DNA from 4 places in the Gracilibacillus xinjiangensis genome. Region 3 is predicted to be linked to each of the others. Evidence: riboswitches for the same ligand, from Rfam matches in the RefSeq annotation. Region 3 holds a riboswitch; each other region holds the start of a gene.
The links. Region 3 has a riboswitch for S-adenosylmethionine ahead of ACFOY7_RS13750 (5-methyltetrahydropteroyltriglutamate--homocysteine S-methyltransferase). Riboswitches for the same ligand answer to the same signal wherever they lie in the genome.
Positions count from the first base shown of each region.

Region 1 (8,136 bases), on a different contig from region 3:
ATTTACCGGTCTTCATCCGTTTTTTGCGCCAAAGGGGAGAGTTATTCTGTCCCATGGCATGAAGCAAAGGAACATATGCATGCAAATACAGAAAAAGCAACGCACTAATATGCTGCGTTGCTTTTCCATTTCAAGTCTTATATGATAGGAGGATTAATCTTCATCATCGTCATCTAAATCATCTTTAGAAACAGAAATAACAGAACCAGTATATCCATCAATTTCTATCTCAATTTCATTAGTTGTTGTATGGATTTCTATTTCATATACCATATGACCGTCATCTTCATCTAACTCCAATTCTTTAACTGTTCCACTATGTTGATCTAACGCAATCGACTTCGCTTTCTCAGATGAAATTAACGTTTTCGTTGTGGTTTTTGTTTGGCTTTGTTTACTAGTACCGTCATCAACCTGGTTTGTGTTTGTTGAAGTAGTTTCATTGCGGTCATCTGCATTACTCTCATTTGAATTTACAGTATGGTTTGAATTACTTGCTGATTTTGTAGAAGTGGTTTGTTGTGCACTGTTAGATTGGTCAGTTTTCCTGTCATCATCTGTTTCATTATTATCAGAAGCAGCTTTTACGATGACCTTTTCCTCTAATTTTAAAATTTCCCCAGTTTCAGCATGCAGTTCAAGTTCATAGTGTGATTCTGTTCCTTTTATCTCCACTTCATAGACTCTGCGATTATCATTTTCTTCTAATTCAATTTCAACGATTTCACCTGAAAATTGACTCTTTACTTTATCCTCAGCCTCTTGTTCAGATAAATAAGCACTTGCTTTATTTGGTGAAAACTGCAGAATTGCTAAAATTCCTCCGACAACAAGTAAACTTGTTAATACAATAAAAAATGTTTTATTTTTCATGAAAAGTACTCCTTTCTATTCGATACTTTTATTGTAGACTTCGATAATGAGTACCTCATGAGAGAAAAATGAGAAATGGATGAGAAATCCTCTCATCTTTCTTATTTTGGGATATGGATGGAGAAAGTAGAGCCTTTTTTAAGTTGACTGTCTATCGTAATATAACCGCCATGTGCATCGATTATGGCTTTGCAAATCGCCAAGCCTAAGCCACTCCCGCCAGCTTTTCTGCTTCTTGCTTTATCTACTCGATAAAAACGATCGAAAACTAGTTTTTGATCGTTTTCACTTAAACCATCACCAAAGTCATGAACAGAAATAAGCACATGCTCCTCTTTATCTACTAAATAGATGTTAATTTCTTTATCACTATATTTACAGGCATTATCAACTAATATATAGATTGCCTGGTATAGTTTTTGCTTGTCTGCACTAACCATTCGAGACAAAGGGGATTCCTCATATAAGTGGATATCACGATTGTATGCAATAGATAATGAGCGAACCACTTCACGAATCAAATCAGTAATATTAACTGGTGCAAAGCGGACATTCTCGATCGTTTCATTCTTTGCCAACATGAGCATTTGCTCTGTTATATGCTTCATTCTACCAGCTTCTGAAAGAATGGCATCAACAGCTTCATCAAATATTTCTGTTCTTTCTTTACCTCGTCTCTGTAGTAACTCTGTATAGCTGGTTATCACAGATAGTGGTGTTTTTAACTCATGAGACGCATCTGAAACAAATCGGGCTTGTTTAGCCATATTCTCGTCAATTCGATCAATCATTTGATTATATGCTAGTTGCATTTCAGCAATCTCATCTTTCCCATTTGCTGTTATCGATATTTTTTCCCATTTTCCATTCTTTGGATTACTGTTGATCTCCCTTGTTAGCCTCTTTATCGGTTTAGTAACATAGTGAGCGATCATGATGCCTGCTAAAATAGCTGGTATGATCATAAATAATGAAGTGATCAATAAAACAACTTGGAGTCTGTTGAGTGCATCTTTCATGGAATATAAAGCTTCACTTACTTGAAGAGTAACAATGGATCCATCATTCCAAATAACAGGGATGGCTACCTGTACATATGGTATATCATCTGATGAATGGTTTAGTGTTGTCATCTCTTTGTCGGTATATTGAACTGGCCAATTATGGTAGCTTGCGTCTTTGGCATAGTTATGGATCGGATGGTTTGTTTCATCAATAATACGAATCATTCCATTAGCAGGTAAGAATGCCTTTAATAGGCGCGAACTGTCTACATTGATTTCATCTTGCTGAGCAATAGCCTCCATAATGGATAGCGCATCTTCCTTCACACGAGCTATCTCGTTCTCACTAACTCTGCTTTCATATAAAAAATAGACAACACTGTTGACGAACACAACAACAATTACCATTCCTATACTTAAAAATAACTGTACTTTTGTCCCCAGTTTCATATCTTTATGTCCTTTATAGTATAACCAACACCGCGAATCGTCTGGATGGTAGACTTATTAAATGGTTTGTCGATTTTATTTCGGACATAACGAATATATACATCTACTACATTTGTATCACCAGCATAGTTATATCCCCAAACTTTATCGAGCAGTTGCTCTCTTTGGAAGACTTGGTTTTTATTTTTAAGTAAAAATGTTAGTAAATCATATTCCCTTGGTGTCAGTTCAATTGACTGTGTGCCTCTTTTTACACTTCTCGATTTCAAATCAATCAGAAGATCATCAAATAGCAGCATGTCTGTTTCCTGTTGTTGATTAGTATTTGTTCTTAAATGTACTCTAATTCTAGCCAGCAGTTCTTCGATTTGGAACGGCTTTGTTACATAATCATTTGCACCAAGATCTAAACCTGATACTTTATCATGCACTTCGTCTCTTGCTGTTAATAGAATAATAGGTGTATCTTTATTTATTTTGCGAAATCTTCTTAACACTTCGAGACCACTCATTCCTGGTAACATAATATCTAATAATACCAATTGGTAAGTATTTGAATGCAATAACTGAAAAGCATGTTGTCCATCTAAAGCTGTTTCTGTTTCATATCCCTCATAACTTAATTCCAATTCCAATACTCTTGCAAGTTTCTCTTCATCTTCAACAATCAATATGGACGACATCCTGATTCACCACCTTCTTTTCAATAATATAGCACAGACATGATAAAAAAGTGATAAAACGAATAATATTGTTGACATTTTCCAATTGCTAGATTACCATAGTTAATAATTACATATCTATTCTTATCCAGAGAGGTGGAGGGACTGGCCCTTTGAAGCCTCAGCAACAGACATATTGTACTGTGCTAATTCCAGTAGCGTTTGCTGAAGATAAGAAGAGCAGTGAAACGGCATTCAACCTCTTCTTATTTGTAAGAAGAGGTTTTTTCTCATTTTCTCATGTTATCATAAGAATAGATAAATACATATTGAGAGTAGGATAATTATGACAACAATTACAAATGTAGCACCATTTCGAGCAGACCATGTAGGAAGTTTATTAAGACCTGAAAGATTAAAGCAAGCACAAGCTGATTTTAAAGCAGGAAAAATAACAGAGGATCAGTTAAATGAGATTCAAATAGAAGAGGTAAAAAGAATTGTAGACAAGCAAATTGAAGCTGGTTTAGAGCTTGTTACTGATGGAGAGTTTAGAAGGCTGTGGTGGCATACTGATTTTATGGAAAACTTGAATGGTTACGAGGGGTATGTACCAGACCATGGGTATCAATTTGCTGACTTAGAAACAGAACCATATAATGTTAGAAACATTGGGAAGATTTCTTTTAATCCAGATCATCCTTTTATTCAACACTTTAAAGATTTCAAGGAGATTGTTGGCAACAGGGCTGTAGCTAAGCAAACAATACCTAGTCCAAACCAATTCTTTTATCCTAATTTAAGAAACCATGATTTCTATCCCGATATGGAAGAATTCACTAAAGATATCATTCAAGCATACAAGGATGCTGTGAAAGCATTTTATGATGCAGGTTGCCGTTATTTACAATTTGATGATGTATATATTGCTGGACTTTCTTCACCAGACATGAGTTTTGAAGGAGATATCTATAATCGGGAACAATATATCGATCTGGCACTAAGGGTGGTAAATGGTGTCCTGGAAGACAAGCCGGAAGATTTAATTGTTACAACACATTTATGTCGCGGGAACTATCAATCATCATGGGCATTTAAGGGCAGTTATGAGTTAATTGCACCAACTTTATTTGCAAAAGAAAAGGTAAATGGTTTCTTCTTAGAGTATGATGATGAAAGATCAGGCGGATTCGAACCACTGGCTGAAATTCCAAAAGGTGGAGCGAGAGTGGTTGTGGGTGCTGTGACTTCTAAAACAGGTGAACTGGAAGATAAGGAAGCAATAAAAGCAAAAATTAAAGAAGCGTCCGAATATATTCCTCTTGATCAACTTTGCTTAAGTCCACAATGTGGCTTTGCATCAACACATCATGGAAATATCCTGACAGAAGAAGAGCAATGGAAGAAATTAAAATTTATTGTTGATGTATCAAAAGAGATTTGGGGATAAAATAATAGAAGACTATCGCTCAACAGAGTGATAGTCTTTTCATTTTCTGGAAATGCATGTTCACTGTTCCATCAAGTACGTATGCTTACTCTTCATTACTGTTCATCAATGTATTCATTACTGCACTCATTTCTTCTAAATAAAAATGAAAAGAAGGGAAAAACAATGATGAGAAAATGGTGATTAGAGTAAGTATATCGCTAAGGAAACCCTCCGCTTTTAAAGTTACATTAAACAGTTACTAGTTCTCCTGTATTGGATTTTTCCACTTTTTCTATGGAGAACAAAAGTTCAGACAGCTTTTCGTAATCTTGGTTATCCATAGCAGTACTTAGAGAATCCAGAAATTCTCCCCATTGTTTTGTTTCTTCGAAAATTTGCGCAGCCATACACGTAGTATTAGCTGAAATCAAGCGTTGTGCCCAGCTGTATAACGGATGTGAAGTATCATGAGGTAATGCATCAATATGAGCCAACTTTTGAATAGTCTCTGCTAGTTCAGCTACTTCATTGTTCTTTAATTGGGTAAAGAGTAATTGACGTTTCTTGTTGTCATTAGGTGTAATGCTCTTTTCAAAATACAAACGGTCTAATCTACTTAATAAAATAGCAGCTTTTCCTTTCGTATCTTTGGTTGCTTTCTCTCTGATATCAATAATTTTAGATATGTTCTCTTCTTTAAAAGGCCCATGGAATCCTGTATTTGAGTCCATGTAACGAAGAATTTGAGCGCCGCCCAATCCGATACCATCCGTACCTGTATAGATGACTTGAGGTAAGTGCTTGAACCTGAATCCAGCAGAAAAATAAGTAAGTAAACCTTCTTCATGTGCTTTATGAACCATTGTAAGTGCTTCGGAGAAGGTAAGTTGCTCAATTACACACTTACTTGGATACGTATTAGCTGTTCCATCCCAAGTAACTTTATCAAATCCGCCTTCTTTAACTATTTCAATGCCTAACATTCCAATTTCAAAGCGATCTGTAATTAGCTTCGGTTTGCCGTTATTTTCTTTTATAGTTTTCTCACGGTCATCTAAAATAGGCGTGTTTATGTTGAAAGCTGCCGCTAATGCTTGGGTATGTGGATCTCTTCGAACATTACCCGCCATGTATTTCATGAATCGTATTGCCTCAGTTGCTGTCATCCTCTCAATTGCTAATTTGCATTCGGTTAAACCATCCATAAAAATAGCTGAACATGCTGCAGACCATGTATGTACAGTTTTTACAGCAGAAGGTTTAAAATCACTTTCAAATAATGGTCTCCCGACATATGATGAGGATGGTGCATCACCACCAACATTCAACTTAACTCTCCCAATAATGTTGAAATTGGGTATGCGGTACGGCTCAACTAATTCACGGTCTTGATCACTACCTCTTTCCAGGTGTTCAATGTGAACAATCACCCCTTTTAAATTATCGTTGGACTTTAAGGTTCCATACAAATGTCCTAATCCTGGATCAGTAATGGAAGCATAAGTTTGAACATCACGGAAGCCTGAATTTCCCCAAGGAATAATAGGACCATTATAACGATGCCCTTTTTCTAATAGTACATAGGCAAAGCGAATTGCCATTCGTTCATCAATAGTTGGTAAGCGATTTTGCTTCCGTAAGTCTGTAATAAGATTACTGATTACATGTAAATATTGAGAATTTGTTAGCTCTGGCGGTTCAATGTTATCTAAATCACCTTCTAGTTCTATGTGTATATAGAATCTGCCATCTTTCATATATAGCTTACTGGAATTTTGTCTTTCTTCCCATGCTTCTAAGTGGAGGTTAAGTAATGAATAGATGTGAAAAATGTTATTTAATAAAGTCTTCGAATCTTGATTTTGTTCCAGTATTTGATTTATTTCATGGAGAAAAAGCGTCTGAAATGTCTCTAATTCAGGAAATTCCTGTACTAATGATTTTAATTCACTTTGAATTCTTATATAAAAATCATTTAGTGTACAATATTCACTAATAGAATATGGAGTATTCTTTATGAACTGTTCATCTGTGGGTGATAAATCTTTTATTTTTTTTATCCTTAGTTCTTCCATAGCATCCAAAAGATCGGCACAAATTGCTCGTTTTAATAAACCCTCGTTAAACTGTAAATATCCTGCTTTCAATGAGTTACTTTGTAAACCATTGAAAGCATATTTTTTTGTATTCATGAAAACCCTCCTAATATTTTAAAATAAATCTAACAGCAAAAACCTTGCAAATGAATCTCAAAAATAATAGAATGATGTTAAACAGAATGAAAGAAAGCGTATTCTTAGTCGTTATCTCTTATGCGGCCAAACATTTGAAGGTAACGACACATTCTATTTTTTCCTTAAAACCCTTTAATATGATCATCCCTCCTCTTAAATAGTTTTTTTCATCAGCACCACCTTTCTTGGAAATTTTTCCTTATTAGAAAATACATGTTTATTATAGTTCTATTGTAATATTTTGAAAAGTAGGTACATTCTTCTACTATAATTACAATTGTTATACCTAGTTACTTATGAGTAACTAGACATTTGTGATGAACTAATGTTTATTAGATATATGGTTTTCTGGTGTGTTGTCTATTTTCATAAATTTTTAAAGGAGGCACTTTATGTGTGTAGAAAAGGAAATCTTTGAACCAGTTAGGGGGAAAGACAAATGTCCTATTAACAGTGTGTTAGAAGTGATAGGAGGAAAATGGAACTATAAAGTTATCCTTCGTTTAAATGATGGATCTAAAAGATTTGGTGAATTATTAGAGTGCCTTAATGGAATTAGCGCAAAAACCCTTACGTACTGTTTAAAAAAATTAGAAAAAAAAGGCATTGTTAAGAAAACAATTTATCCTGTAGTTCCGGCACATGTTGAATATGAACTAACTAAGAAAGGATATGAATTACAGATTCTCTTTGAGGAAATGCAAAATTGGGGAGATAAGTGGGAGAATTAAAAGAGAAGACTTAATAACATTATTTGTGGACTTCATGAAAATTAGCAATATATATTTATCGTTACAGAGAAAAGGGAATAACCCAATAATTTTAACAAGTAGGTCTGAGCATGGATGGTATGCTTGCTTGGTTCCCTGAAATTCGTCTCCTGGTTTACAATCCATGCTTTTAGCAACCCATGTTAATTTGTGTGAAAAAATAAAAGAAAAGTAAGATATTTAGAGAGAAGGCCTATAATATAGGGATTTAGTGCATTAATTCATTTCTGATGTTTCCTTTTTAACGAACTTTTTATAGTTTTCTCCCCAATCCCTCATTAAGAGAATGATAGGCTCGAGAGTACTTCCAAATTCAGTCATGGAATATTCTACTTTTGGTGGAACTTCAGCATACACATGTCGCTGAATAATACCATCATCTTCTAGTTCCCTTAATTGAAGTGTCAACATTCTTTGAGTAACTCCAGGCATTAATTTTCTAAGTTGGCTGAATCTCTTTTTTCCATCAATTAAATAAAATAAAATAACTCCTTTCCATTTCCCGCCAATAACGTCCAGAGTACCTTCTACTGGACAACCTTCCGGGCACCCGTATCCACTTTTTCTGTTTCTCATTGATTAACCACCTAACTGTAAATTTATTGTAATCATACTCAATATAAATAACATAAATGGTTCTTAATTACAAGAATGTGCCTACTTACCATATTTATTATTACTGTTTATAATACATTATGTACAATAAATTTT
Region 1 covers NZ_JBHSDT010000004.1:898,159-906,294, forward strand. The annotation lists gene ACFOY7_RS08315 (GTP-binding protein) at 1-108, shown strand, start outside; gene ACFOY7_RS08320 (PepSY domain-containing protein) at 154-873, opposite strand; gene ACFOY7_RS08325 (sensor histidine kinase) at 975-2,327, opposite strand; gene ACFOY7_RS08330 (response regulator transcription factor) at 2,324-3,010, opposite strand; SAM riboswitch class I at 3,131-3,227, shown strand; gene ACFOY7_RS08335 (5-methyltetrahydropteroyltriglutamate--homocysteine S-methyltransferase) at 3,336-4,439, shown strand; gene ACFOY7_RS08340 (hypothetical protein) at 4,670-6,613, opposite strand; gene ACFOY7_RS08345 (winged helix-turn-helix transcriptional regulator) at 7,048-7,386, shown strand; gene ACFOY7_RS08350 (winged helix-turn-helix transcriptional regulator) at 7,642-8,001, opposite strand.
Region 1: it holds a riboswitch for S-adenosylmethionine, as region 3 does, so the genes downstream of both, ACFOY7_RS08335 (5-methyltetrahydropteroyltriglutamate--homocysteine S-methyltransferase) here and ACFOY7_RS13750 (5-methyltetrahydropteroyltriglutamate--homocysteine S-methyltransferase) in region 3, are expected to answer to the same signal.

Region 2 (8,136 bases), on a different contig from region 3:
TATAATATTCCATTGAGCTGATTGGATCCCTGCTGGTAATTGTTTCCTCAACTGCAATATTTTCTATATTAAGGCCTGCTTCTATCGTTACATCAGAACCGGCAGATTTTGCAATGGCAGCTTCTATATTCAAGGAATTAGTGAACTGTTCCATAATATTCTGGAGAATATCCCCAGCAAAATAAGCGTGTTCTCCTTTCGTGATGCTTAGTGTACTGGTTGCCGGTTGACTGAGCAATATATTAGCTAACAGTTCATAAGTAAAATCTTCCGGGATCGTTAGTATGGCATCAATTTCTTGTGAGGATAATTGTTTTTCCGCCTTCTCCGCATCCATTTCCACGACTGTCAAAAAATCTAAATCCTCTTTCAATAACTGTTGCAGTATCTGGTTTGGTTGTAATTCTTCTGTTGCTTGCGTTAATCCTGCAACTGCTTCTTCTGGAAGTGATTGATCTTCTAATTGCTGGACAAATAAAGAAGTTCCTTCCTCAGGGTTATCTTCTTCCACTAAAGCAACAGTCATATCAGATGTTACCTCTTCTCCCATCACACCTTTTAAGGCAAAACCTAAAATCATCATTAATACGAACGGCATCAGGAGAATGATTAAAAGCTCGGTGCGATCACGCCATAGCAGTTTCATATCTTTTACCAAGAAATCGAACATAATCACCCCTCCTAATCTCTTAATCTTCTTCCGGTTAGATGTAAGAAGACATCCTCTAGTGACGGGACTTCGATATTAACACTATTAATAGATATTTGCTGTTGTTCTGCTAATTGAAAAATATCTGCCAGTTTACGACTGTTTTTCGGTACGATTAACTTTAGCCCTTTCTCCCACTCTGTAACCTTCAAGACTGATGACTGCTCTTTCAGCGCTTCTTCAAAAGTTATGGATGACTGATCTGTTTCAAGATGGATCGTTTCTTCACTTGATAAAATACTTGTCAGCTCATCTTTTGTACCTGTTGCAATTACCTTCCCATGATCCATTATATATATTCTGTCACATAACCTTTCTACTTCCTCCATATAGTGTGAGGTGTAAAGAACGGTCATCCCTTGTTCTTCATTTAACGTTTTCACCATTTCTAAAATATAATGACGTGACTGTGGATCAATCCCCACTGTCGGCTCATCCATAATGATGATGTCCGGGTTATGCAACAGGGCTACAGCAATATTGATTCGTCTTTGCATCCCGCCGGAATAATTTTTTACAAGTTCCTTTTGCCGATCTTCTAGTCCAACCAGTTTTAAGACTTCTTGAATTCGCTGTTCTAATTGCTTTCCTTTTAACCGATAAATCTTGCCGAAAAATTTTACATTCTCATATGCAGATAATTCCTTATACAAAGCAATCTCTTGAGGCACAACCCCTAACGTCGGACGGATAATGTTTGGATTTTTAATTACATCTTGCCCATTCCATGTTACAATCCCCGATGTTGGCTTCATTAAAGTGGCGATCATCGAGATGAATGTCGATTTCCCTGCACCATTTGGTCCCAGTAACCCAACAGATTCTCCTTGTTTTAAATATAAACTGACATCATCCACCGCTACTTGCTTTTTATATACTTTGCGCAATGCCTCTGTTTCTAGCAAAGGGTTCACCTTCCTTTAGTTCATTAATATATTCTTAGTTTAATTGAAAAAGGACAGTGCGAACACTGCCCTCAGTCATTACTTTTCATCCAAACTGTGACTTAAGTCATTTTATACATAACCATTCCGTATCGCATAGATAGCAATTTGTGTACGGTCCCTTAATTCAAGCTTATCAAGAAGTTGACTAATATGATTTTTTACCGTACCTACAGATAAAGCCAATGCCTCTGCAATTTCTTTATTACTCTTCCCTTCTCCAAGCAAACATAATATATCTGTTTCTCTTTTCGTTAATGAAACAGGATGACCTTCATTAACAGGCGCCCTTTTTTCCAGCAAATGCGGGACGACTTTCTTCGCTACCTCACCTGGTAATTGTAATCCACCAGCTAAACAATTTTTGATTGCATGGATAAGCTGGCTTGCTTCTGCATCCTTCAGCAGGTATCCATGAACACCTATTTTCAACGCCTGAACAGCATATTCTTCATCATTAAATGTTGTCAGCATCAGTACCTTCATTTCCGGAAAGCGTCTTAGCAACTCTTTTGCCGCTTGCAATCCATCCATCTCTGGCATTCTTATATCTAATATCGCCATATCATAATAATTCTGCTCACGTAATTTTAATGCTTCCTGGCCATTTTTTGCTTCACCTGTTACATGGATGGTTGGATCAGTTTCCAACATCATTTTAATTCCCTGTCTAACAATTGCTTGGTCTTCGGCTAATAATATCTTTATCACTTAGGACCCCCCTTTATTGGAAACATGCCACGAATAACAAATTGGTTACTGTATGATTGAACCTCTAATTGACCGCCAATTTGAATCAGTCGTTCCCTCATCGCCTTTAAACCAAATCCTTCTTTTATGTCTATTTCATTTTGTAATGGATTAATCACTTCAAACCGGAAATGGGTGGCACCAGGCGCTTCCAGAATGATTGTCGCCTCTTTTCCAGAACTGTGTCTCATAACATTAGTTAGTGATTCCTGAATGGCACGATAAACAACGCTAGCCTGTTCTGGACTCAATGAAATAGACAGAGCATTTTGCCGCATCGAAAATGATATTGATATGTACTGCTCTGCCTCGAGTTTACGAATTAATTGAATAATTGCTGCAATCCCTGTAATCTTATCTTCCTTTAATGCTTTCACTGCTTTTCTCGTTTCGGATAAACTTTCTTGTGCTAAACTTTTTAGCTGGCTCCACTCCTCACGATTATCCTGCAGCCTTAATATTTCAATTTGCATTAATAAATTCGTTAATGTATGACCAACACGATCATGAATTTCTCTTCCTATATAAATACGCTCTTGTTGCCTGACATGCTCATCATTCGATATCGAATCACGTTTTACCTTGCGATACGTATGCAATAGCGCCTGATAACGTTCTTCTAAGTCTGTTACATCTTTTACGTTTTTTTGAAAATAATAAGCGAATAAAATTGTAGATATAGATACTAAAAAAAGCATGAGGAGAATTATAGGTGAAAAAAACTCCATATGTATTAAATAAATGGATCCTATCACGATGATTAACAAGCTATACATCGTTTTTCCTCTGAAAAGATAAGTAATATGGACAATTAAAAAAATAAACATCATCCAAACAAATGGATTCACTACCCCATTCAATGGGATAAGAAATGTAACAGTTAGTACAATGCATAAACCGAACCAAATGATGTAATTTCCCTTTTTTATGATAGAACGAAAGAAGAATAATGAGAAAAAAATGGCTGCCATTCCAAAAAGGTATGCCGAATGAGACTCAGCATCCATCTCGACAATTAATCCACCTGTCCATGCCAACAGCCATAATAATAACCAAAGCCACATTGACCCCCGCATATGCCCCCCCCTTTCTCAATAATATACCATAATTCAGAAGATTCGAGCTTCGGAAATATTATCGTGCAAAGCACTTGTAAGACGTTAAATGAACAGAATGACATTATTAACCTACTTAACGTTTGGCAATATTACTATATAGTAAAATACTCTCAATCTATATTCTTCGTACACTTTTTCATAAATCTCTATTGACATTGCCAAAAAATAGTTATAGTATTACATTAAATGTTCATAGAAAGCAATTCTTATCCAGAGAGGTGGAGGGGCAGGCCCGGTGAATCCTCGGCAACAGGTTCGAACTTAGAACACTGTGCCAAATCCTGCGGGACAGCATATACTACGAGTACCCGGAAGATAAGAAGTAGTGATGTCAATCAAACTTCTTATCAAACCAGATAAGAGGTTTTTTATTATAAGGTAAATTGCCATCAAGTATGAGGCAAATCACGTTCTTCCAATAGGATTGTATCAAAACAAAAGGAGGATGTTTATACATGACAGAGCAGTTAATTACGTATGAACATTATCGAGAGAGTCACTGGAATGGATTTACACCAGACGCAGAGGATCAGACAAAAGGTGCTCAAGATATTATTGACTACGCTTACGGGTCTTATGGAGATTCCTTAGTGTATGCTTGCAGCTTTGGTGCAGAAAGTATGGTTTTGATTGATTTAATTTCTAAAGTAAAACCTGATGCGAAGTTAGTTTTCCTTGATACAGACCTTCACTTTCAGGAAACATATGATTTAATTGATCAAGTGAAAGAAAAGTATCCACAATTACAAATTGAGATGAAACGACCTGAATTGACGTTAGAAGAGCAGTCAGAGCAGCATGGTTCGGCTTTATGGAAACGAAATCCTGATCAATGTTGCTATATAAGGAAAATAAAACCATTAGAAGAAGTGTTGAATGGTGCGACAGCATGGATTTCAGGCTTAAGACGCGAACAATCGCCTAGTCGTGCAAACACAGAATTTTTTAATAAAGACAATCGGTTTAAATCTGTGAAAGTTTGTCCGCTAATTTATTGGACTCATGATGATGTATGGGACTATATCCGGTCGAATAATTTACCATATAATCCTTTGCACGATCAAAATTATCCTAGTATCGGTTGTATCCCATGTACAAAACCAGTAGAGCAAGGCGGGGATGAACGATCAGGAAGATGGACAAATTTCAATAAAACAGAATGCGGATTACACACCACGTAAGTTATGGTGCTTATTTTTATGACAATATCAAAGTAAATCAATAGGTTTAATTATGTAAATGGATCCTTTATCCAAAAATCTACTTAGGGGTGAGTTTTTTGACATTACAAGTTGTCAATAGTCCTTTTGACGAAAGGCAAACAGAAATCTTAAATCAGCTGTTACCAACACTAACCAATGCACAAAAAAATTGGCTTGCAGGCTATTTAGCTGCTTCTCAAGCAACAGAAGCTCCGGCAGCTCCCGGGCAACCACAGGCACAAGCGACATCAGCACCAACAAGGACGATAACCATTCTATATGGTTCCGAAACCGGGAACAGCCAAGCACTTGCGGAAAGCCTAACAGATAAATTAAAAGCAAAAAATCTAAAAGTATCTGTATCAAGCATGGATGATTTTAAGCCAAAGAAAATTAAAGAGGTAGAAGATTTATTTATCATCACAGCTACGCATGGTGAAGGAGATCCGCCAGATAATGCCATTCAGTTCCATGAATTTTTACTTGGGCGTAAAGCTCCTAAATTAGAGAACGTCCGCTTCTCTGTTCTGGCATTAGGCGATGAGTCTTATGAGCATTTTTGTCAAACAGGTAAAGACTTTGATAACCGCTTAGAAGAATTAGGAGCAACACGAATTTACAACAGAGTAGATTGTGATGTAGATTACGATGAGTTGGCAGAAGAGTGGATGAACGGAGTGTTAGCAAAGTTAGAAGAAGACCAGGGTAATCAACAGACCGTTGACATTGCAGCACCTACACCAGCTGAACAACCCATTTACTCAAAAAGCAACCCTTTCTCTGCTGAAGTTCTGGAAAATATTAATTTAAGTGGAAAAGGTTCGAATAAGGAAACGAGACATATTGAATTATCTCTGGATGGTTCAAACTTCAGTTATGAACCGGGGGATTGTCTAGCAATCTATCCAAAAAATGACCCGGACTTAGTAAAGCAAGTTATTAAACAACTAGACTGGAATCCAGAGCAAACAGTTCCGATCAATAAACAAGGAGAAATTCGCTCCATTCACGAAGCATTAACATCCATTTTTGAAATTACCAGATTGACAAAAGGCTTGCTTGATAAGGCTGTAAGTTATTTCAAAAATGATGATTTACTAAAATTAATTGCTGACAATGAGCAAATTAAGCAATACATCGATGGCAGGGATTTACTTGATTTAATTCAAGATTATCCGCCAGCAGAACTTGATCCAACAACGATGATGCATTGGCTGCGGAAGATACCGGCACGCCAATATTCCATTTCAAGCAGTTACAAGGCAAACCCTGATGAAGTTCATTTAACTATCGCAACAGTTCGTTACAATAGCTGCGGAAGAGATCGCACGGGAGTTTGTTCCGGTGAATTTGCTGAAAGAATTAAACCTGGTGATGTTGTAGAAGTATATGTTCACCGCAATCCAAACTTTAAATTCCCATTTGATGAGTCCACACCTGTTATTATGATTGGACCAGGAACAGGGGTTGCTCCATTCAGAGGATATATTGAGGAACGTGAAGAACTCGACTTAAAAGGTGACACATGGTTATTCTTTGGTGATCAGCATTTCCGTTCTGACTTTCTATACCAAGTCGATTGGCAAAATTGGCTAAAGAAAGGCTATTTATCTAAGATGGATGTAGCTTTCTCTAGAGACACAGCGGAAAAAGTTTATGTCCAAAACCGTCTGTTAGAAAACGCAAAAGATGTATTCGCTTGGTTGGAACGCGGAGCACATCTATTCGTTTGTGGCGATGAGAAGAGAATGGCGAAGGATGTTCATCAAACTCTCATTCAGATTGTCGCTGAACAAAAGGATGTTAGTCGAGAAGAAGCAGAAGCATATATCAATCAATTAAAACAAGAAAAACGTTATCAAAGAGACGTATATTAATTAGGAGGATATCCATGGCAGGCAACGACCAGAAAAAACTAGACCCAATTGAAAAGTTAAAAGAAGACAGCCGGTTTTTAAGGGGAACAATTGTTGAGGGATTAAATGATCCAATAACTGCATCTATCTCAGATGATGACACAAAACTACTGAAATTTCATGGCAGTTACCAACAGGATGACCGTGACATTCGTGATGAGCGCCGCAGACAAAAGTTAGAACCGGCATACTCATTTATGCTGCGTGTTGCGATACCAGGTGGTGTAGCAACACCAAAACAATGGTTAGCTGTTGATGACTTATCACAAAAATATGGCGACAATACAATAAAACTTACAACAAGGCAAGCATTCCAATTGCACGGTATATTGAAATGGAATTTAAAAGAAACAATAAAAACAATCAATGATGAACTGATGACAACCATCGCTGCATGTGGTGACGTGAACCGTAATGTAATGTGTAACCCCAATCCTTACCAGTCAGAAGTCCATCAGGAAATTCAAGATTGGGCCCAAAAAATTAGTGATCATCTGTCACCAAAAACAGGCGCTTATCATGAAATATGGTTAGATAGAGAAAAAATAATCGATTCCAAAGAAGAGGAAGAACCAATTTACGGAAAGACATACTTACCAAGAAAGTTCAAAATTGGTATTGCAGCACCTCCATCTAACGATATCGATGTCTTTTCACAAGACTTAGGCTTCATTGCAATTGTTGAGGATAACGAGGTGAAAGGTTTTAATGTGGTTGTTGGCGGCGGCATGGGTTCAACACACGGGAATACCAACACTTACCCGCAACTAGGTAAAGTAGCCGGATACTGTAAAAAAGAAGATGTTATTCAAGTTGCTGAAAAAGTAGTAACTATCCAACGCGATTACGGAAACCGTTCCGATCGGAAAAATGCCCGGTTTAAATATACAATTGATCGCTACGGGCTAGACTGGTTTAAAGAAGAATTAGCAAACCGTCTTGGATTTTCATTAGAAGATGCGAAAGATTATCACTTTGATCACAATGGTGACAGATATGGCTGGATCAAAGGAAATAACAGATGGCATTTCACATTATTTGTTGAAAATGGCCGTGTAAAAGATACAGATGACTATAAACTGATGACAGCATTACGGGAAATTGCCAATGTTCACACAGGGGATTTCCGCCTGACACCAAACCAAAATCTTGTTATTGCAAATGTATCACCACAAAAAAAGAAAAAGATTCAGGAAATTATTGACGCATACGGCTTAACGGATGGAAAACATTACTCTGGTTTAAGAAGAAATTCAATTGCTTGTGTTGCCTTACCAACATGTGGTCTTGCTATGGCAGAATCAGAACGGTATTTACCATCCTTAATTGGGAAAATTGAGGGCATATTAGCAGCGGAAGGTTTACAAGAACAAGAGATTGTTATCCGTATGACAGGTTGTCCAAATGGATGTGCACGTCCAGCTTTAGCTGAAATAGCGTTTATAGGCAAAGCACCTGGTAAATATAACTTATATTTAGGTGGAAGCTTTACTGGTG
Region 2 covers NZ_JBHSDT010000004.1:367,743-375,878, reverse strand. The annotation lists gene ACFOY7_RS06075 (ABC transporter permease) at 1-670, opposite strand, end outside; gene ACFOY7_RS06070 (ABC transporter ATP-binding protein) at 682-1,614, opposite strand; gene ACFOY7_RS06065 (response regulator) at 1,726-2,364, opposite strand; gene ACFOY7_RS06060 (sensor histidine kinase) at 2,361-3,467, opposite strand; SAM riboswitch class I at 3,725-3,843, shown strand; gene ACFOY7_RS06055 (phosphoadenylyl-sulfate reductase) at 3,977-4,702, shown strand; gene ACFOY7_RS06050 (assimilatory sulfite reductase (NADPH) flavoprotein subunit) at 4,801-6,600, shown strand; gene cysI (assimilatory sulfite reductase (NADPH) hemoprotein subunit) at 6,615-8,136, shown strand, end outside.
Region 2: it holds a riboswitch for S-adenosylmethionine, as region 3 does, so the genes downstream of both, ACFOY7_RS06055 (phosphoadenylyl-sulfate reductase) here and ACFOY7_RS13750 (5-methyltetrahydropteroyltriglutamate--homocysteine S-methyltransferase) in region 3, are expected to answer to the same signal.

Region 3 (8,136 bases):
TATTTTTTTCTCCCAGTCTTTAATCCGCTTCTGTTCCGCTTCCTTAAATGAGACATTGGAACTTAATATATCCTCAACCATCTCGCTTAAATAATAACTCGCTTTTCTTTCTTCATTTTTGATTTGGATCGATGTACCAATGCTTGAGAAAGTTTTACTTATTTGTGAAAAAAAACTGTCAGAATTTCGCTGAGCCGGATGTGATCGATATATTCTCCCAATTTTTTGCTGAATTTCTTCATATGCCTGACGGTTTGTTTCAAACGATTGATTCACTTGCAATTTTTCCAAATCAGCATATTTCAATAGACTTTGCAAAGTCTTTTTCTCTAAAGAGATTTGCTGTTTGGCATGGCGGATTTGTTTTTGAATTTCGTTAATAATCTTTTGGTTTTCATCAAAATCGTTTTGAACACCATCCCGTTCCACTTCTAATTCGGCCATTTGCTTATGTAAAGTATTATAATTGTTAAATCGATTTTGCCATTCGTTCAGAAATAATTGCAAATCACTGTCATTAAAATCCTGAACTTGTTTGGACAGAAGGATAGCTATAATCACTTCTAAAAGCCTGTTCCCTGGATGACTTCTTGATAAAAATCGATTATTTGAAAGAACATTCTTTACTACCTTCACATCTTTAAAGAGAAGAATGGAAGGAGTTGCTAAGGGTTCTTTACTAAATAATTTATCGAAATGAGTTTGGATAAAAATGCTTTTTCTCTCATTATCTGAAATAGCTTGTTTCAGATTTTTATTATCTTTAGATAATTGATGAAAAGCTTGGTTGAAGATGTAGGACGATTGTTCAAACAAGACTTTTTCATTCGAGTAATTTAGCCCCTTTAACTTAAACAATTCGGTCATTTTCAAGAAAATATCGACCTGCATTTTCTCTTTATTATGACTTCTCAATTTTTCCATTTGTTCCTCAAGATATGAAGCAAAATTCACTTGATTCATTGACAGAACACTACTCAATGGTGAATTAATTAATAAGATATAAAGCATTTTCAGTTCAGATCCTGTAAGCATAATCACACTCTTCACAAGATGTCCATCCATTTCCATCACTCCTATGTTGTCATGAAAATATTATACTTCATTTAAGAAAAAAGTATAGTACTAAAAAACATGGGGAAATAATTAATTATCCGTTTTGTCATACTACATATCACTGTAATTGACTGAAAATACGCATCCAATTATTGAAAATTTTTTAACTGGCGGAATAATTTTTCTACCGTTCCTACCCCTACTCTATCGTATTTGGCAAGGACTAAAAGTTCTTGTGGCAGCTGTCCTACTTTGTTAATATTATCTTCATGCATTTGTCTGAGGAAATTAGGGAAGCCGCTGAAATTGTCTTCCGTTAAGAGTGTAGTGGCTAAACCATCGGTCATAATTATATATTCTGAACGAAAGAATAAAAACAACTCGCCAGGGTGCTGCTGAAAAACATTTCGCCGAATCCTCTCCTCCTCAACGAATTGTTTCAGATCTGAAAAGAAGTATGCTTCATTTTCTTCTTTATACCGTTTCACAAGTTTCGACATTCCATTAATCCTGGCAGGTAACTCACTCATAACCCGTCCCTGTTGGACACCACCTAATGCAATCATAAATCGTTCTGCACTTGGGAACCTTTGAGGCAATAAAAATGCATCTCGAAGAAAGTAAGGAATCTCTATTTGCTCATTATTATACTGGATGACTCGAATCGTTGTATCACCTGGAAGAAGTACAGTTTCCGCTATAGGTACATTCTGGTGTTTTTCTAATTCCTTATCAGGATTTGTTACTTGATTAATTTGAATCGTCAAATTGTCCTCTAATTCTTTCAACCGTAAATGAATTTCCTGAATATCGTAAGTGTGCGCTTGTTCTATTGATGGATCTTTATATTCAGGGACTTCCACTGTTGCAGAGCCATATGTTTCTACATACCATTTAATCACAATGTAGAGTGATTCCCACGCAGATAATGCTTCTGAAAACCGGAAATTTCTTGTTTGATGTGCTGCATCATTACCTAGCAAGCGGATATTATGCATTGCATCACTTTGTTCTTTCAGGATAAGACCTTGATCCACTAAACAATGAATTCGATCATTTAAGCCTGTCTTTTCATATTCTGATATCTTTTCTAAATGAAAAACATGCTGGATAACTCCCTCAACAAATACTCGGGCATGTGTGAGCATTGTTCTGGGACTAGTAAATACACTGTATTCTAGTTCTCTGGCAATTTGAGCTAACTCAAAGGATATCTCCTGAAGAAAATAATAAAAATACTTTTTCTGTTTCATAATACCTAACCTCTCGATCAATCTTTTAATAGTTTATAAGACAAATAAAAGCAACTATCAAAAGATAGTTACTCTCCAATACTATATTGCTTCCCATAAATTCCAGGGATAATCATTTGGCGGGATGGAGTCACAATAGGTTTCTTCTTTTTTTACTGGGTGGTCAAATCCAATACAATGGGACCATAATGCAATTTGTTGTCCTGGTTTATTGACTTTTGCTCCATATTTCTGATCACCGAAGAGAGGGAAACCACGTGAGGCAAATTGAACTCTTATCTGGTGAGGACGACCTGTATGCAGATCAACTTTCACTAGACTAAAATTATTGGATGTTTCGAGAACTTGATAGTCCAATACCGCCTTTTTCGCTTTTGTCTCCCTTTCCGAAGCTGTCCTGACTATATTTTTTTGTCGATCTTTTACTAAATAATCCTCTAATCTGCCAGACTTCTTATAGGGCAAGCCATGAATCACCGCTAAATATTGCTTAGTGACAGAGTTTCTTCGAATCGCATCAGATAATCGGGATGCCGCTTTGGATGTTTTAGCAAATACCATGGCACCGCCAACAGGCCGATCTAATCGATGCACTAAAGCTAAATATACATTCCCCGGTTTCTGATAACGTTGTTTGATATCTTTTTTTAATATGTTTAACAGATCCTCATCTTGTGAGCGATCTGCTTGAACTGGAACGTTAACAGGTTTCTCGACAGCAAGCAGATGGTTATCCTCATGCAGAATCGGAATCTCCATAGTATCTCCAGACTCCTTTTTTTTATTGATGTCTTCGATCATACCATAAATTATACCTAGTTAAAATAGTCTCGTCCAAAATCTCTTTTGCTCTTACCAATAAAAAAGCCTTTGTCGCTTCTAATGCAACAAAGGCGTGTAAACCATTTTATCCCCAGATCTCTTTTGCTAAATCTACAATGTACTTCAATTTATTCCATTGGTCTTCTTCTGTTAATTTATTCCCATGGTGTGTAGAGGCAAAGCCGCATTGAGGACTTAAACACAGCTGATTTAATGGAACATATTTGGATGCTTCTTCTACACGAGCTTTAATCAATTCTTTATCCTCTAATTCTCCATTCTTTGAAGTAATCAGTCCAAGTACAACGTGAGCTCCGCCGTTCGGAATATGATCTAATGGTTTAAAACCGCCTGAGCGTTCATCATCATACTCCAGGAAAAAGCCGTTCACTTTTTCTTTTGCGAATAATGTCGGTGCAATTAAGTCATAACTGCCTTCAAATGCCCAGTTAGAACGATAGTTTCCACGGCAAAGGTGTGTTGTTACAATAAGGTCACCAGGTTTGTCTTCAAGTACGCCATTTACAACACGTAATGCCAAATCAATTAAGTAATCTCTTGAAAATTCTCCGTCATTAAACGGGATATCTGGTGAAGATAGTCCTGCAATATACACATCATCAAATTGAAGGTAACGAACACCCGCATCATAAAATGCTTTGATTGCATCACGATATGCCTGAATCACATCTTTTGCAAATTCTTCAATATCTGGATAAATAGAAGCATTGCGAATTCCTTCATTAAATAATTGATTCGGACTAGGGATTGTCTGTTTAGCAACCGCTCTTCCGTCAACAATTTCGTTAAATTCTTTAAAATCCTGAATAAATGGATGTTTTGGATTAAAAGAAACCTTGCCATTATTGCGGATATTATATCTCTCTGTTTCTTCTTCTCCATTAAAGATATAGCCAACTTCCGGAACATATCCTTCAATCCCGTTTAAATGCTCCAAAAAGTCGGTATGCCAGAAGCGACGGCGAAACTCTCCGTCAGTAACAAGCTCTAAACCTACTTCAATTTGTTTATCAACAATGTGTGCAATTTCTTTATTCTCCACTTCACGCAACTGTTCTGAGGAGATTTTCCCTTCTTGAAAATCTTTTCTCGCTTTCAGCAGACTCTCTGGTCTTAACAGACTTCCTACATGGTCGGCTTTAAATGGTGCTGTAATTAGTTTTGTTGTCATTGTTCATTCTCCTTTTTTTGGCATTTAACTTTTCTTAATTAGCATCAAAAAAGACCTTCTAAGAAGAAGGCCTTTCATTAGCAAAAGTCATTCTTCTTATCTTTTAGACTGTTTGACAGTCTATTGGAATTAGCACCGGGTCTATCGATATAGACTGGTTGCTGAGACATCGCAGGGCCAAATCCCTCCGCCTCTCTTGATAAGAAATTATTTAATTTTATAAAATGATACTTTCATTTCCAGGAATTATTTATATCCCGGATTAATGGATGGTGTAACTCAACCAGTAGCTAGTACTTATGAGTAACTGATTGTAAGTTTAATATATCGTTCAATAAAATGCAATACTTTTTTTCAAAGAATTCAGAATATTAAAAACCATAAACAATGATATATTACTAATGCTGGCCATTTAGTGCCTTTTCATTAAAGGATGCTAGATTTAATTGGTCACAGACAATTTGATTTTTCCCTTTATGTTTTGCCCGATATAGAAGATCATCTGCTTCATCAAAGAAATCCACCTTAGATAAGTGTTTCTCGAGGTGTTTCAAGCCAATACTAACCGTTACATTTCCATTTAATTCCTCATGAAACTGTTCAGAAATATGACAACGAATTTCTTCTAACAAACTATAGGTTGTTTCTAACTGTTTGTTTGTCAGTAATACAGCAAATTCTTCCCCCCCATACCTGGCAACAATATCATCCTCTGTTACTTTTTCGGAAATGGCAATTGCCACACGCTTTAATACAATATCCCCATTACTATGTCCATATTTATCATTTACCCTTTTAAAATTGTCAATATCAATAACAGCTAATTGCAACGGCATATCATAAACTATACTTTGTTCATATAGAAAGTCCAGATATTCATGGAATGTTTTATGATTATAAAGCCCTGTTAGTGCATCAATCTTCGTCAGCCTTTCCATCATTGTACTCTTCACCATTAATTCCCGCTCCTTCTCTGTAGTCTTATGCAGCATCTCTAGAACTTCATTTACCCTGGATAGAATGAACAGAAAAACGAAGTAGCTGCATAATAAAACAAAGATATAAGCAAAATATTCATATACAGATACAGCAGCTCGAATTGATGGCAATAAATAAATGGAAGACAAACCAATAAGATTTACAATCAAACTAAATTTAAGTTTTTTCTGATCCAAATAAATTAATATGGCAGCCATTGGCAGCAACATCAGAACCTGGAGTCCTGGTACAGAAGGGTGACTGATAATGATAGCCAGTGCAGATATCGTGCCCGTAAATGTCAAAATTCTAGCACCTTTTACCCCTTTTACCTTAATAAAGTAACTAGTTAATCCCATTGCAGCTAATTGTATAGTTGCAGGAATTAGTAATTTACTTATTGTATACTCCTTTACATAATATGGGAAGTAGTATATCGTGATAATTAAACCAATCACTTGCCCTGCAAATGACATGAATACCATTATCCAATAGATATTTAGCACTTTCACAGTCCACAATTTATTGTTAACAAGTTGGTGACTTTCATTTATCATTTGTTTCCCATCCTTTTATCTTCCGTGCATTACCCTTTTATTAATTATACACAATCCATTAGGCCTTATCACCTAATATCTTCTATAATATTGTTTTTTTACATTTTATCCTACGATTTACTTAGAATAGTATATTTCGGTAATTCTCTATTTATTGCTAACTTACTATATAATGCGGTTATATATACGACACATGGAATTTTTACTATGAGCTCTTTTAATTTTTGTTTACTCGTATGTTCTCCGTGGTATAGTCTTCTATTAGAAAGGAAGAATACTTATGATTTCTATATATCTATCGACACCCGAGGGGAAATTAAATAGAGAAGAGAATTTTGTTGAAAACAGCTGGATCCAATGTACCGCACCAAGTATGAAGGAGATAAAGACCATATCGAAATATTGTCATGTACCAGTCGAATTTTTGGAAAATCCGCTGGATGAAGAAGAAGCAGCAAGAATTGAGCATGATGAAAACACTGGCAGTACACTAATTATTAATGATTTCCCAATTGAATATGAAAATCAAGAGCATTTCACTTCATATACTACGATACCAATTGGTATTATCTTAACAAACTCACATATTATTACAATTTGCCATAAGGAAGTATCCTTTTTAAAACAAATGCGTCCAAACGTTTTTACTAGGAAAAAAAGTCGTCTGGCATTGCAAATTTTACTTTCAATTTCCACATTATATTTAGAATGTTTACAACAGTTAAACAAGCAGCGTATTGCTATTGAGAAGAATTTAATCAAATCATTAACCAATAAGCAGCTTTACGGGTTAATGGAGATCGAGAAAAGCTTAGTTTACTTTTTAACATCATTAAGGGCAAATGATGATGTGTTAAAAAAAATAGTCCGGACAAATTCAGTAAAAATATTTGAGGAAGATAGAGATTTACTTGATGAGGTTCTTATTGAGAACACGCAAGGTATGGAGACAACTGAATTATATTCCAGAATAACGGACAGGGTGACAAGTTCGTATTCTTCTTTAATTTCCAATGAAATGAATAGTGTTATGAAAACTTTGACCCTTTTTACAATTTTCTTAACAATGCCTACACTTGTTTTCAGTTTCTTCGGAATGAATGTTGTTCTGCCATTAAGTGCTGATAAGTCTTACTCTTGGATTCTAACAATCCTTATATCCATAATCCTTTGTGTCTTTATTGGGCTTTTCCTTTGGAGAAAGAGAATTATAAAATTGAAACACAGCACAAACAAACGGTAATTACATTCGGTCTGTTTAATAGAAAAAAGCATGCAAATTTTGCATGCTTTTCTTACTGAAAATATCCATTCTCCTGTTAGCGACTATGGAACCAGTCAGCTTTTTCCATATGTAGAAACGGTATATCTGTATCCACCTCCCCTTCTATATCATCAATCGAAAGGTCTAATCCCTTGAGCCATTTACCGAAAGGAAATATGGCAGGGGTTTTGTTACTGCCAAGAGCGAACCATGCTTCTAACTCTTCCGGAAAATAAGCGGCAGTATGGATCGTTCCTGCCCAATTCTTATATTGATTTGAAAATAACCCTTTATCTGAATCATTTAGTAAATAATATGCTTCTTCAGCATCTAATCCGTGTTTCTCTTCCATTTTATCAAGTCTTTCCTTGGAATCATTCAAAAAGTGCTTATTTTCTTTTACTTGAAGTTCAAAATGATTGGTACATGCATACCCTACCCTGCTTTTTACTCCTCTTGGTGATGCTTCTACTATTGTTGGTTCATCATTTCCATCATAAAGGATATAACTGAAAGATCCTCTGTGAGGTATTTCCTTTAATAAGTCTATTGCTTCACTAGTATTTTTACATTGTTCCAATATGATTCTTCCAATCATATTACAAACAAATCCATCGCCAGGCCGTTTTCGATTTGTAAACGTATAACCCAGTATAAGTCCCTTCTCATTCATTCCATCACATCTTCCTGTCACTCTCTGACTTACACCAATTGTCGCAAGTCCACCATCTGAAGGGTGATATAAGATAAACCTCCCGTCATATGTTTTCGGATGGTAATCATAGTTTCTGATCATATAATCGTTCCCAATCATAATCGAACAACCAGATTTTTGGACTCTCAGCCGGTATCCGCCGAACTCTAACAATACTTTTTCCATTGGCCACTGAAGTGCTTCTTGTAATCCGGTCAATTCATCCCAAAGTTGAGGAGCAAACTGCTGATACATTTGTTTCGTCTCTTTGATATTTATACTAAATAAAGGCCTGCGAACCTTCCATTGTCTTTCCCTGT
Region 3 covers NZ_JBHSDT010000008.1:508,345-516,480, reverse strand. The annotation lists gene ACFOY7_RS13765 (hypothetical protein) at 1-1,065, opposite strand, end outside; gene ACFOY7_RS13760 (DUF4145 domain-containing protein) at 1,206-2,309, opposite strand; gene ACFOY7_RS13755 (RluA family pseudouridine synthase) at 2,391-3,068, opposite strand; gene ACFOY7_RS13750 (5-methyltetrahydropteroyltriglutamate--homocysteine S-methyltransferase) at 3,217-4,323, opposite strand; SAM riboswitch class I at 4,417-4,529, opposite strand; gene ACFOY7_RS13745 (GGDEF domain-containing protein) at 4,722-5,858, opposite strand; gene ACFOY7_RS13740 (magnesium transporter CorA family protein) at 6,139-7,101, shown strand; gene ACFOY7_RS13735 (C45 family autoproteolytic acyltransferase/hydolase) at 7,178-8,136, opposite strand, start outside.

Region 4 (8,136 bases), on a different contig from region 3:
TTTTTATCATTTGGGCCATTAAGAGGGGATGGAGGCTATATGGAATCCCCGTTCTTTGACTCACTTGTATTTGTCATTTTCATTATTTTCTTCGTTCCAGGTCTTGTCTATGGAATTGTCTCCAAAGTAATTCAAAACGATAAAGATTTAACGAAATTATTAGGGAAAACAATGGCAAGCATGAGCGGTTATATTGCTTTAGCTTTTACTGCAGGGCAATTCATTGCATACTTCCGGGAAACAAATATGGGAACAGTGATTGCATTCAAAGGCGCTGAATTTTTAAAGGAGACAGGCTTTGACGGATTTGGTCTAATTTTAACATTTATCTTTTTAACAATGCTTATCAATCTCTTTATAGGCAGCTCTTCAGCTAAGTGGACGATTTTAGCACCAGTCTTTGTACCAATTATGATGAACCTTGGTTATACACCAGAATTAACTACATTAGTTTACCGAATATCAGATTCTGTGACGAATATGATTACACCATTATTATTGTATTTCCCGGTAATCATTGCTTTTGCTCAGCGATATGAGAAGAAGATTGGTATTGGAACATTAATTTCTATTATGCTTCCATATTCTGCAGCATTTTCTGTAGGATGGATTATCTTGTTGTTTATTTGGATGTTGTTAGGTCTGCCTGTAGGGCCAGGCGCGGGGATTCACTATCCGATCCAATAAAGTAGGCTAAATATTTTTTAATAGTAGGGTGGCAGTTCCACGAAGGCTCAAAAAAGTGGAAAAAGTAATTCAATATGTCCCCGTTGTTACTTTTTCCCACTTGTTGCTTTTGATGATAGAAAGGTTTACTATTACAAAATAAAACCTAGTATATTTCGTTTCACTATGGTCGGACAAGTTGACAGATTAATTGCATCAGCAGGAGGTACATAAATGGATTATGAAGTAATTATCATAGGTGCGGGATCAATGGGTATGGCGGCAGGTTACTACCTAGCTAAGCAAGGAAAACGAGTGTTGTTAGTCGATAAATACAGCCCGCCGCATACCTTTGGTTCTCATCATGGGGAAACGAGGATAATTCGCCATGCTTATGGCGAAGGTGAGAGTTATGTGGAGATGGCATTGCGTTCACAGCAATTATGGAAAGAATTAGAAGATATATCCGGAGAAGATATTTTCCTTCCTACAGGTGTGATAAATGTCGGTGAATCAGATTCCCCGTTTATTCAGAATGTATTAAAAAGCTCAAAAAGTTATAAATTAAATGTAGAGAAGTTAACCGCTGATGAAATCAATCAACGATGGAGTGGCTTCAACGTACCTGATGAGTACATTGGATGTTACGAGCTGGACTCAGGGGTATTGATGAGTGAAAATTGTATCCGTGCATTTAAAAAGCTTGCATTAGAACATGGTGCAGAAATAGTAAGTGATGCAAACATTACAGCAATTTCTATCGAAAATAATAGTGTAACAGTGAAAGCCAATCAACAAAATTATACTGCGAAGTCCCTCATTTTAACGGCAGGTGCCGGCACGAGAAAACTTCTTCCGCAAATTGGGTTAGAGTTGCCTTTGCAAGAATTGCGCACTACTTTCTCATGGTTTGAAACTGGCGAAAACTTAGATCAATACCATTCAACTAATTTTCCGGCATTTTCTTTTCTATCACCTATCGGTACGTATTATGGTTTTCCAAGTATACATGGTGCTGGGGTGAAGATAGGACGACATGACAGCGGAACTCCCAGAGATATGGATAAACCAATCGATCCTTTTGGTACAAGTGATGCAGACAGAGCAGATGTTAGCAATTTTGCAAAACAGTATATGCCAGACCTTGGGGAGCATAAAGTAGGGAAAGCATGTACATACACAAATACTCCTGATGAGGATTTTATTATAGACAAGCATCCTGAACATGATCATGTTGTGATTGCGTGTGGTTTTTCAGGACATGGTTTTAAATTTAGTAGTGCAGTCGGTGAGATTCTTAGTCAATTGGTAACAGGAAATCGTGAGTCTATGTTAAATATTCGACAGTTTTCGATAAAAAGGTTGAAAAACTGTTGACATTCGACTCCTTTCTATATATGATTGAAAATAGTTTTTCCCAAAATATATAATACTTATCAAGAGTGATCGAGGGACATGGCCCGATGACATCCGGCAACCTTCTAATTGTTTAGAAAGGTGCTAATTCCTGCAGAAATTTTTTCTGAAAGATAAGGTTTTTAGATTAAAAGAGCCTTTTTCGATTATAAAAAAGGCTCTTTTAATTTTATTGTCGGGAAAATTAATTTTACTATTCGGTTTATGAAAAGGAGCAGGGTTTGATGTTAAGACTAGAAGGAATACGCAAACTATATGGAGAAGACGGAGATAATCCAGTTGAGGCACTTAAGAACATAAACCTTGAAGTAAAACGAGGAGAAATATATGGAGTAGTGGGATATAGTGGAGCGGGTAAAAGCTCTTTGATACGTTGTGTTAATTTACTTGAGAAACCAACTGCTGGAAGGGTCATTGTTAATGGCAAAGATTTAACGAAACTGCCAGCAAAAGATCTGAGAACAGAACGAAAGAAAATAGGGATGGTTTTTCAACAATTCAACCTGTTGCATTCAAAAACAGCCTTCGGGAATGTCGCGATGCCACTTATTTTGGAAGGATATTCGAAAGAAGCTATTCATGATAAAGTGATGAAACTCCTTTCATTTGTCGGTTTAGCCGATAAAGCAGATCACTATCCTGAGCAGCTATCTGGCGGGCAAAAACAAAGAATCGGTATAGCCCGAGCGCTAGCAACAGATCCACATGTCTTGCTTTGTGATGAAGCTACCTCCGCGCTTGATCCTGATACAACAAATGCTGTACTAGATTTGTTAAAACAAGTGAGAGATGAAATGGGAATTACCATACTTCTAATTACACATGAAATGAATGTGATAAGGGATATTTGCGATAAAGTGGCTGTTATAGATGGCGGAATGATAGTGGAACAGGGTACAACGATAAATCTATTTACATCTCCACAAACAGATATAGCGAAAAGTTTTGTTCGTACGGTCTTAAATGACGCGTTACCTGAAGCAACATGGAAGAACATTTTAGAAAAGGGTTCATCTAATTCTGTTTACAGAATTCTCTACAAAGGTGAATCTGCCAATAGCCCATTGTTATCAAACATTGCTAAGAAGTTCTCTGTTGATGTAAATGTCATTCATGGGACGATAACAACCATTCAAGGTCAGCCGTTTGGTAATATTATCATCGAATTTATCGGGGATTCTCGTGAAGTCAATATAGTTGTTAAGTATGTACAAGAACAAAATACAACAATTAGGGAGGTTGCGGCAGATGGAATTTAGTTGGTCATGGTTTTGGCCTGAGTTATTCGGTTCCCTTAATGAAACACTTTATATGATTTTTGTTGCATTTTTGATATCTTTATTGATTGGTATACCGCTGGGAATTACCTTGGTTATTACTAGAGATCAGGGGATCTTAGCAAATAAAACTGTTTTTAACCTATTGAACATTGTCGTGAATGTTTTACGTTCGATTCCATTTATTATCTTAATTGTTGCAATTATTCCATTGACAAGGTTGATTGTTGGAACATCAATTGGAACGACTGCCGCAATAGTCCCTTTAGTATTCTATACTGCCCCATATATTGGAAGGTTAGTAGAGAATTCTTTATTGGAAGTGGACCAGGGGACAATAGAGCTTGCAGAATCAATGGGTGCTACACCTTGGCAAATTATTTGGAAATTTCTCTTACCAGAAGCATTAAGCTCTTTAATTCTGTCCTTAACCATTGCTATCATTGGCCTAATTGGTGCGACAGCAATGGCTGGAGCAGTAGGTGGTGGTGGAATTGGCGATTTAGCCATTTCATATGGGTACAATCAATTCCAGACAGAGGTTATGGTTGTTACTGTGATCATTCTCGTAATTATGGTACAACTTATTCAATCAATTGGAAACTATTTATCTAAGAAAATTAGAAGATCGTAAGTAATTAATAACAATAATAGATGAGATATAAAAAAACAACTTAGGGGAGTTCAAACATATGAAGAAATTTTTAATTAGTTTTGCAGCAATAATTTTTATTTTAACTGGTTGTGGTTCCAATAACGGATCTGCTGATTCTACTAATGTGAAAGTAGGTACAACTACGGCAGAAACACCGACATGGGAGTTAGTGAAAGAATTGGCGGCAGAAGAGGGTATTGAGATTGAAATTATCCAATTTAGTGATTATGTGCAGCCGAATATTGCCTTAGACAATGGTGAAATTGATTTAAATGCTTTCCAAACAATTACTTACTTTCATTCGTTTAAAGAAGAACAAGGGTTACATTTATCAGCAATAGGAACGACAGCTATTTGGCCTATGGGAATCTATTCTGAAAAAATAGAAGAATTAAGTGAAATAGGGGATGGAGCGCAAATCATTTTGCCTAAAGAACCGACGAACTTAGGAAGAGCATTAATGCTTTTAGAAAAAGCGGAATTGATTACATTAAAAGAAGGATTTAATGGTTCCGGCGGGGTGGAAAGCATCGTGGAAAATCCGAAAAACCTTGATATTGTTACAGTAACAGCAGGCCAAACTGCCAGAGGATTACAAGATGCGACAGCGGCAGTTATTAATTCTGATATTGCCATTGCAGCAGGGCTAAATCCAACAAGTGATCCGGTTTTCCGTGAAGATGAGCAAAGTGTTCCATATATCAATATCATCGCATCACATACGGACCGTAAGAATGAGGAAGTGTTCCAACAAATCGTTGACATTTACCATTCGGAAAAAGTACAGAGCTTCATAGAAGATGAGTATGAAGGAGCAGCTGTCCCAGTGGTTCGACCGATTGAAGAGGTAATAGAGGAGCAATAGGAATAGCCTTAAAAAATACGTTTTATGAAAACCCCCACTTTTTACATTGTTCACATGTAGAGGTGGGGGTTTATTTGTAATCATCGGAGAAGTAGATTTAAATGGGCTGGGAATCTAAAATTCAGCACCTTTAACCTTCCCATTTAAAGGTTACCGCACTATTAGGTTCCATTTCATAATTAAAAGCTTCCGTTTTGTAGTTCACTTGGAATGATTCCGTATTGGAACTGGTATTAGCTACAATTAAAACAATTGACCCATCTGGATTTTTATAACCAACTGTTTCGAGTATACCATTGTAGTGTGTCGTGCTAATGCGAACTGCTCCAGGTTCAACAAATTTACTAGCATGTCCAATTGCATAATATTCTGCATTTTTCGAGACAGTACCATTATCTTTGTTGATTGTAACAACGCCTCTGCAATCAGTGCAACCGCCATTTGTTGGACCGCCATTTTGATCTAAAGCGATATTCCAAAACAAAACAGTCTTCGCCCAATTTCGAGGAGCCCCAATAATTAATTTCGACATATACCAATTTAAATTATTGCCAAAATCTGGGCTCCAGTCACCTCCACTGCATTCCGTTAAATAAATGTTCTTACTTGGAAAGGAATTATGAACACTGGACATAGATGCCGGCTCGCCTTCATAGCAATGAAAAGCAGTACCATCTACATATTTCCTTGTTTCTTTATCTTTTAAAAGGTTTTTTGAATAATTCTCTCCATTATTCCAGTTATGATCATAACCAATAATTTTAGTGGAAAGATTATTTTCTGAAAAAGCAGGTCCTAAATAATTTTTAATAAACATTGCTTGTTCCTCAGCTCCCATACTCATACTAGGATAGGATTCAGAGGTGAATTCTGGTTCATTCTGTATCGTAATAGCATCAATAGAGACCCCGTGACTCTTATATATTTGTATATATTTCACAAAATAATCTGCATAAGTTTCATAAATACGTTTATCCTTATAATTTAAGTACCATCCATTTAATTGTTGATAACCATATTTCATCCATGCAGGAGCAGTCCAAGGTGTGCCAAGTATTTTGATCTGATTATTGGTTGTATCAATATCTTGTAAGAGTTTAATAATATCTTTATCTTTTTCTATGGAGAAATTCTCTAAAGCAAAATCAGTGCCGGATTCTATATCGTTATATGTGTAGCTTGATGGATTGCCATTTTCATCAACAGAAAAGTCAGAAGCTCCAATCGTATGACGAATGTAACTTATGCGAATACCATCCTTAGTAAACAAGTCATTTAGTAAGGAGTTTCTTTGTTCAGAGCTTAATATATGACTAATAAGATAGGCGGAAGAACCAGTAATTGCTGCACCAAAACCATCCATTGTTTGATATTTAACAGTCGGGTCAACTTGGATTGTGGGTATGTTACCTTCCTCTATATTATCGAATTCTAAAGATTCCTGTGGTGAAAGCAAGTGGCTTTGATCAGAAGTCGTTAACCATAGATTCACTTTCTCCTGTTGCTTTTCAGGTAAAATTAAGGGAATTATAGAAATTATCATTCCAGCTAAAAAGATAGGAAACAATGTTTTAATATAACCGATCGTAACCCCTCCTAAAAGAGAATAGTTGGGGTCTTCCCCCAACTTATACTGCTATTTAATATGGATACTAGTTTCATATCGAATATCATCTGATGAACTTCCGACGTAAACTGGTACCTCTCCACTTGGCATGATCCATTCATTCTTCGTTTCATCCCAGTAAGAGAGTGACTTTGTATCAAGTTCAATTTGTAAATGTTCTTTTTTACCTGGCTTTAATTCAATTTTTTTAAATCCTGCTAACTGCTTAGCTGGAGTTTCTGTGCTTGTTGGAAGCTGACCAACGTAAACTTGCACTACTTCTGAACCAGATACATCTCCAGTATTAATTAAATTAAGGGAAACAGTAACTTCTAAATCTTTATTTTTTCCTTTTGTTTTCGCTTTTGCCTTAACATTTCGATATTTGAATGTTGTATAGGATAATCCATGTCCGAATGCATAAGCTGGTTCAATTCCTGCTTCTTCATACCCTTTATAACCGACAAATACACCTTCAGAGTAATCAGATACACCGTAAACTCCAGGGAATTGATTGTCATTCGAAACAGGTGTAGTGTCCTCGTCAACAGGGAATGTGATTGGTAGTTTGCCAGATGGATTTACCTCACCAAATAACACATTTGATATCGCGTTCCCTTGTTCTTGGCCGGGGAACCACGCTTGTACAATGGCAGGTACATCATCTTGCCAAGTATCCATTTGTACTGCTCTACCACTCATTTGAACAACAACTGTGTTTGGATTTACTTTAGCAATTTCCTTGATTAATTGATCCTGGTTATTTGGTAAATCAAGTGTCGAATTATCGACATAACCCTCACTATCATAAGTACGAGTTACAACGACTGCAACATCTGATTTTTCAGCTAAATCAATTGCCTCTTGCATCTTAGTATCTACTGCACCATTCGGTGGCTCCCAACCAAAGCGGATTATTCCACCAAAATCTTGCTGTCCGCCAGAATCGCCGGTACTGTATTCAATGCGTACATTGTGTTGCTCTCCCTCCACAAAAGAAAGAGTCTTTTTAGATGTTGTTAGCTTCTTACTTTGATTGTCAATGACAAGCTCATCATCAATGTATAGTTTCCCTGTTCCAAGGCTTGAAAGAGAAAGCGTATATTCTCCAGATTCAGGTACTGTAAACTGACCTGTCCAACGTGCAGACATTTCACTATTAAACTCGCCAGGAGTTGTTTCTAGTTTAGGTGATTGTGCATTAAATCCCTCATAATTATAGAATCCAAGATTTAAGTTTACTTGATTATCTGTGCGAATTAAAGAAGGCTCTCCTTCAAAATTGGTATTTGACCAGTATTCCGCCGTTAACCCATACTTATTATCTTCCCCATTTACAGGGCTTAATAAAGAAGACGGCACCGCGGAAGGACCTGGTAAAATATCTCCTGCACTAATTGGATCACTTCCTGGGGCATAAGATACTTGTACGTTTTGCCCTGCCTCATTTTTGATACCTTCTAAGGGGCTTACTGTATAAGTAGGATTTACCATGGAACTTCCTCCACCCGCTGCTGAGGCGTTGTCAGCATCAGGGCCAATAACGGCAATAGATTCTACCTCATTTTTATTTAAAGGTAATGTCCCATTTTCATTTTTCATTAACACCATGCTCTGTTCTGCGATCTCGCGAGCAATGTTGCCATGAGCC
Region 4 covers NZ_JBHSDT010000003.1:235,951-244,086, reverse strand. The annotation lists gene ACFOY7_RS04130 (AbgT family transporter) at 1-687, shown strand, start outside; gene solA (N-methyl-L-tryptophan oxidase) at 901-2,043, shown strand; SAM riboswitch class I at 2,097-2,202, shown strand; gene ACFOY7_RS04120 (methionine ABC transporter ATP-binding protein) at 2,307-3,341, shown strand; gene ACFOY7_RS04115 (methionine ABC transporter permease) at 3,331-3,993, shown strand; gene ACFOY7_RS04110 (MetQ/NlpA family ABC transporter substrate-binding protein) at 4,052-4,879, shown strand; gene ACFOY7_RS04105 (glycoside hydrolase family 30 protein) at 5,010-6,422, opposite strand; gene ACFOY7_RS04100 (beta-glucosidase) at 6,516-8,136, opposite strand, start outside.
Region 4: it holds a riboswitch for S-adenosylmethionine, as region 3 does, so the genes downstream of both, ACFOY7_RS04120 (methionine ABC transporter ATP-binding protein) here and ACFOY7_RS13750 (5-methyltetrahydropteroyltriglutamate--homocysteine S-methyltransferase) in region 3, are expected to answer to the same signal.